2 regions of the Alteromonas sp. CH_MED4-4 genome follow, and region 1 is predicted to be linked to the other one. Evidence: predicted binding sites of a transcription regulator. Region 1 holds the regulator's gene; the other holds the start of a gene.

Region 1 (4,218 bases):
CATACGCGTTGTTGAATTAGGCGCCTACTAAACGGTTAATAGGCGCTTAATGTTTAACTTAATGCAGATAGAATATCGTCGCTTGTCGTTGCGCGACGTATTGCTTTAATCGTTTCTTTGTCGCTTAGTTTACCAGCCACGGTGGCCAGCGTTTGAAGGTGTCCTTCGGTCTGTTCCTCGGGAACGAGTAGCGCAAAAAAGATGTCTACGGGTTTCTCGTCAAGGGCGTCAAAGTCGATTGCTGGCGTGCTGGTTACAACAATGGCAATCACTTTCTCAAGGCCCGGCAGGCGCCCGTGGGGCAGGGCGATACCATTGCCAATGCCTGTACTACCCATACGCTCTCGAGCCATCAAACTGTTAAGTACCGTTGCCTGATCAATGTTCTCGTTTTGCTTGGCAGCGATATCAGCGATGATCTCAAGAATTCGCTTTTTACTATTACACTGAACCGCACACTCGGTGCGGTCCAGACTTACGATGGCTTGTATATCCATGCTTAATTAACTACTAATGTTTTTTCAGTTTTTCCTTATGCTTGATTACCTGCCGGTCGAGTTTATCAACCATGCTGTCAATCGCCGCATACATGTCGGTATTTTCTGAGGATGCGAATACTTCAGCGCCACTTAAATGAACGGTCGCTTCGGCTTTTTGATTTAATTTTTCAACGTTCAGGATGACATGCACATTAGAAATGTGATCAAAGTGACGTTCAAGTTTGCTGAACTTCGTATCGACATAATTACGCAAAGAGTCGGTGATTTCGACATGATGACCAGTAAGGTTGATTTGCATATTTCGTCTTCCTTATATTATTAAGCCCGATTAAATAAGGCTTTTGCGTTGGTTCGACGGCGGGATCGACAACGATTCCCGGTACTTTGCTATTGTTCGCCGGGCAACTTTAATGCCTTGTTCGGCCAACAATGAAGCAATCTTGCTATCACTTAGCGGCTTGCTAGGCTTTTCAGCGGCCACTAATTTCTTGATCAATGCACGAATCGCTGTAGATGAACATTCACCACCAGACTCTGTTGCAACGTGGCTTGAGAAGAAATACTTCAATTCGAAGATTCCACGTGGCGTATGCATGTACTTTTGCGTTGTCACTCGCGAAATAGTGGATTCGTGCATATCTACCATTTCTGCGACATCATTTAGCACCATTGGTTTCATCATTTCCGGGCCGTGCTCAAAAAAGCCCATTTGCTGCTGCACAATGCAGTTTGCAACCTTCATTAAGGTTTCGTTACGAGATTCAAGGCTCTTTATGAACCACTTAGCCTCTTGCATGTGTGAGCGGATGAATTGTGAATCGCTACTATTCTTGGCACGGCGACTCATTGCTGCGTATTGTTGATTTACGCTTAACTTAGGCAGACTGTCGGGGTTCAGCTCAACCACCCAACGGCCATTTTTCTTGGTTACTGAGACATCAGGAATAACGTACTCAGGCTCTTTAGTAACTAAAGCACTACCTGGGCGAGGATTCAAGGTTTGCAGCAAACGCATTGCCTCGCGTAGCTGATCTTCTTTCAATCGGCTTTTACGCATAAGCGTACGATAGTCTTTGCTGCTCAGTAAGTCAGAGTACTCTTCAATCAGTTGCTTTGCTTCAGCAAGCCACGGTGTGTCTTCTGAAAACTGGCGCAATTGCACCATCAAACATTCTTGTGGAGAGCGAGAGCCAGAACCAATAGGGTCGAACATCTGAATGCGCTTAAGCACACATTCTATTTCGTCCATTTCAATCGGCTCTTCCATATCATCATCGTTAACCGCTTCTAAAATATCGTCAAGGGTAACGGTTAAATAACCTGACTCGTCAATAGAGTCGATGATTGCTGTAGCGATTGCGCGATCGGTATCCGAGAAATGGGTAAGGCGCATTTGCCAAAGAAGGTGCTCTTGAATATCTTCAGTAGTCTCTCCTTGGAAGATTTGCTCGTCGTCATTGGATGGACCCGGAGCAGGCGAAGATGAAGCAGAGTAGTATTCATCCCACGTACTGTCGATTGGCAGCTCATCGGGAAGATCGTTTTTCTCAAGTGCATCGCCGGCTTCTAATGTGTCACTAGATGCAGAAGCAGTGGCCTCAGAGCCGCTGTCATCGTTGTCGATATTGTTCTTTTCTAGTTGCGGCTCGTCGTTACCTTCTTCAACTTCTAATAGCGGATTAGAATCGAGCGCTTCTTGGATCTCTTGTTGAAGATCAAGTGTAGAAAGCTGCAGCAGTTTAATGGCCTGCTGAAGCTGTGGTGTCATGGTAAGTTGTTGGCTAAATTTTAGCTGTAAAGATGGTTTCATCTACGTCTTATTTAAATGCTCTAAATTGAATATACCAGAGCGAAACTGAAAAATGACAATTCGGTTACATTAACTATAGCCTGAATTGTTCGCCTAGGTATACATCCCTTACTTTTTGATTACTTAAAACCTGTTCCGCCGTTCCTTGCGCAATAAGCTCGCCATGACTCACAATGTACGCCTTTTCACAAACATCCAATGTCTCTCGTACGTTATGGTCCGTGATAAGGATTCCAATACCCCTATCGCGAAGATGTTGTATTATCTTCTTTATATCATTAACTGATATTGGATCAACACCAGCAAATGGTTCGTCTAACAAAATAAATTGCGGTTTTGCTGCCAGAGCGCGGGCAATCTCAACGCGACGGCGTTCGCCCCCTGACAAACTCATCCCAGTACTATTACGTATATGGTTAATATTAAATTCATCAAGTAGCGCATCTGCTTCTTCTTCTTGCTGTTGTGAATTTAAATCTTTACGGGTTTGCAAAATGGCCATGATATTTTCATGCACTGTGAGCTTTCTGAAAATAGAGGCTTCCTGCGGTAGGTAGCCAATTCCGCGGCGTGCACGCTCGTGCATGGGCTGATGAGTTAGCTCATTGTCGTCGATTTCAATCTTGCCTTTATCCAGATTCACTAAACCAACAATCATGTAGAATGTGGTGGTCTTACCAGCGCCATTTGGGCCAAGAAGACCAACAATTTGACCCGTTGAGACAGACAGACTTACATCTCGAACAACCTGTCTTGACTTGTAAGCCTTAGCAAGATTTTTAGCGCTCAAAGTTGCCATTGCTATTCATTGCCCTCGTTGTCTTTTTTGTCTTTCTTAGACGAAGTTTTGCGAATGGTCTCAGGTGTGAATACTGTAGTCACTCGACCCTCACCATCCTTACCTGCGCCGCCAGTCGCTAGCAATTGCTCGGTAATCATATCGAACGTGATGTTGTCACCCTGTACTTTACTGGTGTCTTGTTTCAACTCTGCGTTTCCGGCAAGAGAAATCGTTCGGTTCACCACTTCATAGCGTATTTCATTAGCTTTTGCCGAAACTGGCGTGCCGTCTTCCAATTGCTGGGAATAGCTTGCAGGCTTTCCTCTAGCAATAAATATTTCACGACCACCACCGTCAGTGGCAATTACTTCCACTTCGTCAGCTTCAATAACCAAAGAGCCTTGAGTTATGAGTACGTCGTCTTTGTACAACGCGGTTTTATTTTTACCGTCGATAAACTGGGTGTTCGAGCCTATTTTTATGGGCTGCGAAAAATCATCTTCACTGGCGTGTACCGCACCGCTAGCGATGGCAAGCAATAAACTAGTTGCTAGGGGAATAAGTGGTTTGTACATGATCTAAAAGCTCGTATTCTTGTGTGCGTAAATTCGCGTTAAACCCATTACTTAAAATGACATATTGGGTGCCCAGTATTTCAACGGGTTGGTCAGATGTCATTTGCTTGGTCTCTAAATTAATTTGAATGTACTCGGTCGATATACTTCTGACAAAGTCATCGCCAGTTTGGTTCTCAATATTAACTTGGTTTTCCAGCTGGATTAGCTCGTTATTGTATAGTGTACCTTCATCAGCGGTTACCACCCATGGTGATGACGCGTTTTCTGTATAAAGGGTGTATTTAGGTTGCTGAAACAATACAAAGCCAAGCTGGTCGTAATGCTCCATCGACTCTGCAAATACTTTGTGATTTAACTCACCGTCTTGATTGTACAGCGTAGTGGTTAGATTTTTTGCTTTGTAGGCGGGCTTTAGCGCATCGTTTTCACGATTCCCCTGCGTTTCCGGCTGCTCTTCCATCCACGTAGGGATGTACATCAGCATCGCCAGAATAAATAGCGCCGATATACTTAATCCTAAGCGATTAAAGCCAAACAGGCTCATACACT
Region 2 (4,218 bases), on a different contig from region 1:
TGGTGGCATCCCTTGCTCACCAAATTCGTACGCCTCTCTCTGCGGCCATGCTCTATGCGTCTAATTTAACGCGCAAAGGCTTGGGACAAGAAGCACAAACTCAATTTGCAAACAAGCTAACTGACAGGCTTAAAGAGCTAGAGAGTCAGGTTAACGACATGCTGCTTTTCGCTAAGTCAGGGGAAGAACAAGTGGTCAGCCAAATTAGCTTGGGAGAGTTGTTTACTTCAATTGAAGGCAGTGCCCAAACCATGACGGCTCAAGCACAGCAAACGCTAACTTTTAGCGGCTTCGATAAAAACGTATCTATCACCGGCAATCTTACAGCGCTTCAGGGCGCGTTATTAAACCTTGTTCACAATGCGAGCCAAGTTACTCCGAAAGGGGAGTGCGTGCACGTAGAAACTGCAGTGTCTGATGAACGTTTGCAAGTGGCCATTATAGATAAAGGTCCTGGCGTACCGGATAAACTCAAAAACAAAATTTTTGAACCGTTTTTCACAACTAAAACTCATGGCACGGGTCTTGGACTTGCGGTGGTTAAATCCGTCGTAAACGCCCACAACGGTTTGCTTAGCGTATCAAATATGCCAGAAGGTGGGGCGTGCTTTAGTGTGTCTTTGCCGTGTGTGGTGAACGCTCAATCTTCACAAACATTGACGCATGTTGCGTAGGTCATAGGAGAGAATAATGTCTAAAACTACCATTTTAATTGTTGAAGATGACGCAGGATTACGCGAAGCACTCCTAGACACCCTTCTGTTAGGTAACTATGAGGTTGTTGCCGCTGATTGTGCTGAAGAAGCGTTAATGGTACTGTCTTCGCGCTCCGTCGATTTAGTGGTAAGCGATATTCAAATGGGCGAAATGAGCGGTTTAACGCTACTTAAGAGTATCAAAACCAAGTACCCCAATATGCCGGTGCTATTGATGACAGCCTATGCCACTATTGATGATGCCGTGCAGGCAATGCGCGATGGCGCTACAGACTATCTATCAAAACCGTTTGCCCCAGAAGTACTGCTTAATTTAGTGGGACGCTACGCGCCGGCTCAAAAAATAGAGTCACGCACGCCTATTGTTGCTGACCCTTCAAGCTTGAAGTTACTTGAGCTCTCTCGCAAAGTCGCGAAGTCCGACGCCACTGTGATGGTAATGGGACCAAGCGGTTCGGGTAAAGAAGTGCTGTCTCGCTATATTCACGATCAGTCGCCGCGAAGCGATGCGCCATTTGTCGCCATCAACTGTGCAGCCATACCAGAGAACATGCTAGAAGCGACCTTGTTTGGTTACGAAAAAGGTGCGTTCACCGGCGCTATTCAGGCTTGCCCGGGTAAATTTGAACAAGCCCAAGGCGGTACGCTGTTACTTGATGAAATAACCGAGATGGATTTGGCGCTTCAAGCTAAACTGCTACGCGTGTTACAAGAGCGCGAAGTAGAGCGTCTTGGCGGACGTAAAACCGTTAAGCTCAACGTCCGTGTTATTGCTACAAGTAACCGAGATTTGAGAAAAGCAGCGGATGCGGGAGAGTTCAGAGAAGATTTGTACTATCGCTTAAATGTATTCCCTATTGGGTGGCGCCCGCTATCGGAACGCCCAGGAGACATTGTTCCGCTTGCCGAGCACCTTGTTCAGCGTCACGCCAGTTCACAGGGCTTGGGTACTATCAGATTAAGTGCTGCAGCGCGCAATAAATTGTCCCAATACAGCTGGCCAGGAAACGTTCGAGAGCTAGAGAACGTGGTTCAGCGAGCGCTTATTCTTTGTGAGAACAATGAAATAGATGCTGGCGATTTAATGATTGACGAAGACATGACGGCACCTGTTGAAACACTGCAAGAGCATGTTGAAGAAAATAGGTTAGGGTCTGAGCTGCGCTACCAAGAACATCAAATTATCCTCGATACATTGGTGTCGTGTAACGGCAAGCGTAAAGATGTGGCAGAAAAGCTCGGCATTAGTCCAAGAACCCTTCGTTACAAATTAGCGCGCATGCGCGAAGACGGTATTGAAGTGCCCGCATAAGGTCGCTTTCTACACTTTCGGTTTCCTCGTCCTTATCCGTCGCCTCTGTAGTAAAGAAGGCGGCGGTTTTTTGTTGCTCACACTAAGTCAAACGCCATAAATTTGGCTAACCCTCTTATTTTTGATTTATCTTATTGATATGTATAGCTTTTTAAAGTTGGCAAGCCCTTTGCTAAATCCCCTCTATACATAAGTTATACGCCGATGTTCAGGCGGTCTCGAAAAAGCACTAGGAGTGGTTATGGACGTTAAAGCCAATAGTTTGTATCAAGAAATGCAGAACATGATTGGGCAAACTCGTCTTCAAGTTAATGAGCCTCAACAGCAGCCGCTTAGTGAAGTTAATAGCTCGGCAAGTGATTTCTCGACCATGCTAAAGAATGCGGTAGATGGTGTAAACGGCATGCAGCTCGAATCAAAAGACGCGCAGCAGCGTTTTGAAATGGGCGACCCTAACTTAAGCCTAGCTCAAGTTATGCTGACGAAAGAAAAGGCGGGCATTGCTTTTGAAGCCACTGTTCAAGTACGTAACAAAGTACTTGAAGCCTATAAAACAATAATGAATATGCCGGTGTAGGTGGAGTAGGTTATGGCTGAAGCTACAGGTACAAACCTTACGGTTCCTGATCAAAATCAAGCAGTGGACAATGAGCCAGAAAACAAATCTGGTTTTATGGACACTTTAGGTAGCGCAGATATGATGCGCCAAATGGCCCTTGTGGTTGTTTTGGTAATCTGCGTCGCCATCGCTATTTTTATTCTTATCTGGTCGCAAGAACCTGATTACCGTCCACTTGCGAAAATGGAAACCCAAGAGCTTATTGAAACCCTCGATTATATGGATGCGAACCAAATCGACTATAAGCTTGAAGGCAATATTGTTTACGTAAGAAGTGACGAATTCCAAAATATTCGTTTAGGCATGACCCGCCAAGGGTTAACTAAGGTCTCTGATGCCGGTACCGATATCATTATGCAGGATATGGGGTTTGGCGTGAGCCAGCGTGTTGAGATGGAACGTCTAAAACACGCCCGCGAGCAACAAATCGCGGCCACTATCGAAGATATCGCAAGCATTCAAAAAGCCCGTGTCTTGTTAGCTATGCCTAAAGAGAACGTATTTGCGCGAAGAGAGAAGAAAGCGTCGGCAACCGTTGTGCTAACGGCTAAGCGCGGTGCCGTTATTGCAGGTGAAGAGGTTGATGCTGTTGTCGATATTGTGGCGTCTGCAGTGCAAAACATGGAGCCGTCTAAGGTAACCGTAACAGACAGCAATGGTCGTCTGCTTAACTCAGGCTCTCAAGATTCTATGAGTGCTCGTGCCAGAAAAGAATACGAGATTGAGCGCCAGCGTGAGCAAGAGTACTTAGAAAAAATTGACGCGATACTGATTCCAGTATTGGGCATAGGTAACTACACAGCACAAGCTGACGTTACCATGGACTTTACAGCTATGGAACAAACACAGCGTAGCTACAACCCTGATTTACCTGCGGTTCGCAGTGAGATGATCATGGAAGAAAACAGCGTAGGTGGCGGTGTTGGCGGTATTCCTGGTGCACTGTCTAATCAACCTCCATTAGATTCTAATATTCCAGAAAATGCAGTGGGCGGCAGTCAACAAACTATGCCTGGGCGCACAGCAAAAGAGTCTACGCGCAACTACGAACTTGATACCACTATCAGTCATACCAAGAAACAGACAGGGGTTATTCGCAGATTAAGTGTATCTGTGGCGGTGGACTATACCCAAGTTGCGGGTGAAGACGGTGCGATGACGCCAACACCGCGTAAACAAGAAGAGATTCTCAACATACGTAGGCTTTTACAGGGCGGCATTGGCTTTGACGTTACCCGTGGTGATTCGTTAGAAGTTGTAAGCGTGCCCTTTACTCGGATGGACGCAGGGGAAATTGAAGACGCGCCTATTTGGGAGCAGCCCGGATTTCTACCAATTCTTAAGCTAGTTGTTGGTGGCTTGGTTATAATAGTGCTTATCATCTTCGTGATTCGTCCTATGCTACGTCGTCTTATTAATCCTGATGAGTCGAACGACGCCGATGAGTTTGATGCAGACGAGGGCTTAGATTTAGGCGACGACACCATTAGCATGTTAACGTCTGACTTTGACGAAGGACAGGTAGGCTTTGCGCCAGATGGTTCACTCATGCTGCCTGACCTGCACAAAGA

The links. Region 1 encodes sigma-54, which starts transcription at its own class of promoters, with help from an activator protein. Its sites were predicted from a motif close to GTTGGCACGNNNNTNGNNT; they were not measured.
Region 2: a site for sigma-54 is predicted at 2,185-2,203, ahead of fliE (flagellar hook-basal body complex protein FliE). Genes of this name have one in related genera too.

The regions. Positions count from the first base shown of each region.
Region 1 covers NZ_JAYMEU010000013.1:53,809-58,026, forward strand. Annotated here, with positions in the region: gene ptsN (PTS IIA-like nitrogen regulatory protein PtsN) at 54-497, opposite strand; gene hpf (ribosome hibernation promoting factor) at 511-798, opposite strand; gene WA381_RS10845 (RNA polymerase factor sigma-54) at 829-2,310, opposite strand; gene lptB (LPS export ABC transporter ATP-binding protein) at 2,384-3,109, opposite strand; gene lptA (lipopolysaccharide transport periplasmic protein LptA) at 3,112-3,666, opposite strand; gene lptC (LPS export ABC transporter periplasmic protein LptC) at 3,635-4,213, opposite strand; gene kdsC (3-deoxy-manno-octulosonate-8-phosphatase KdsC) at 4,210-4,218, opposite strand, start outside.
Region 2 covers NZ_JAYMEU010000002.1:184,193-188,410, forward strand. Annotated here, with positions in the region: gene WA381_RS02330 (sensor histidine kinase) at 1-674, shown strand, start outside; gene WA381_RS02335 (sigma-54-dependent transcriptional regulator) at 691-2,028, shown strand; gene fliE (flagellar hook-basal body complex protein FliE) at 2,270-2,605, shown strand; gene fliF (flagellar basal-body MS-ring/collar protein FliF) at 2,618-4,218, shown strand, end outside.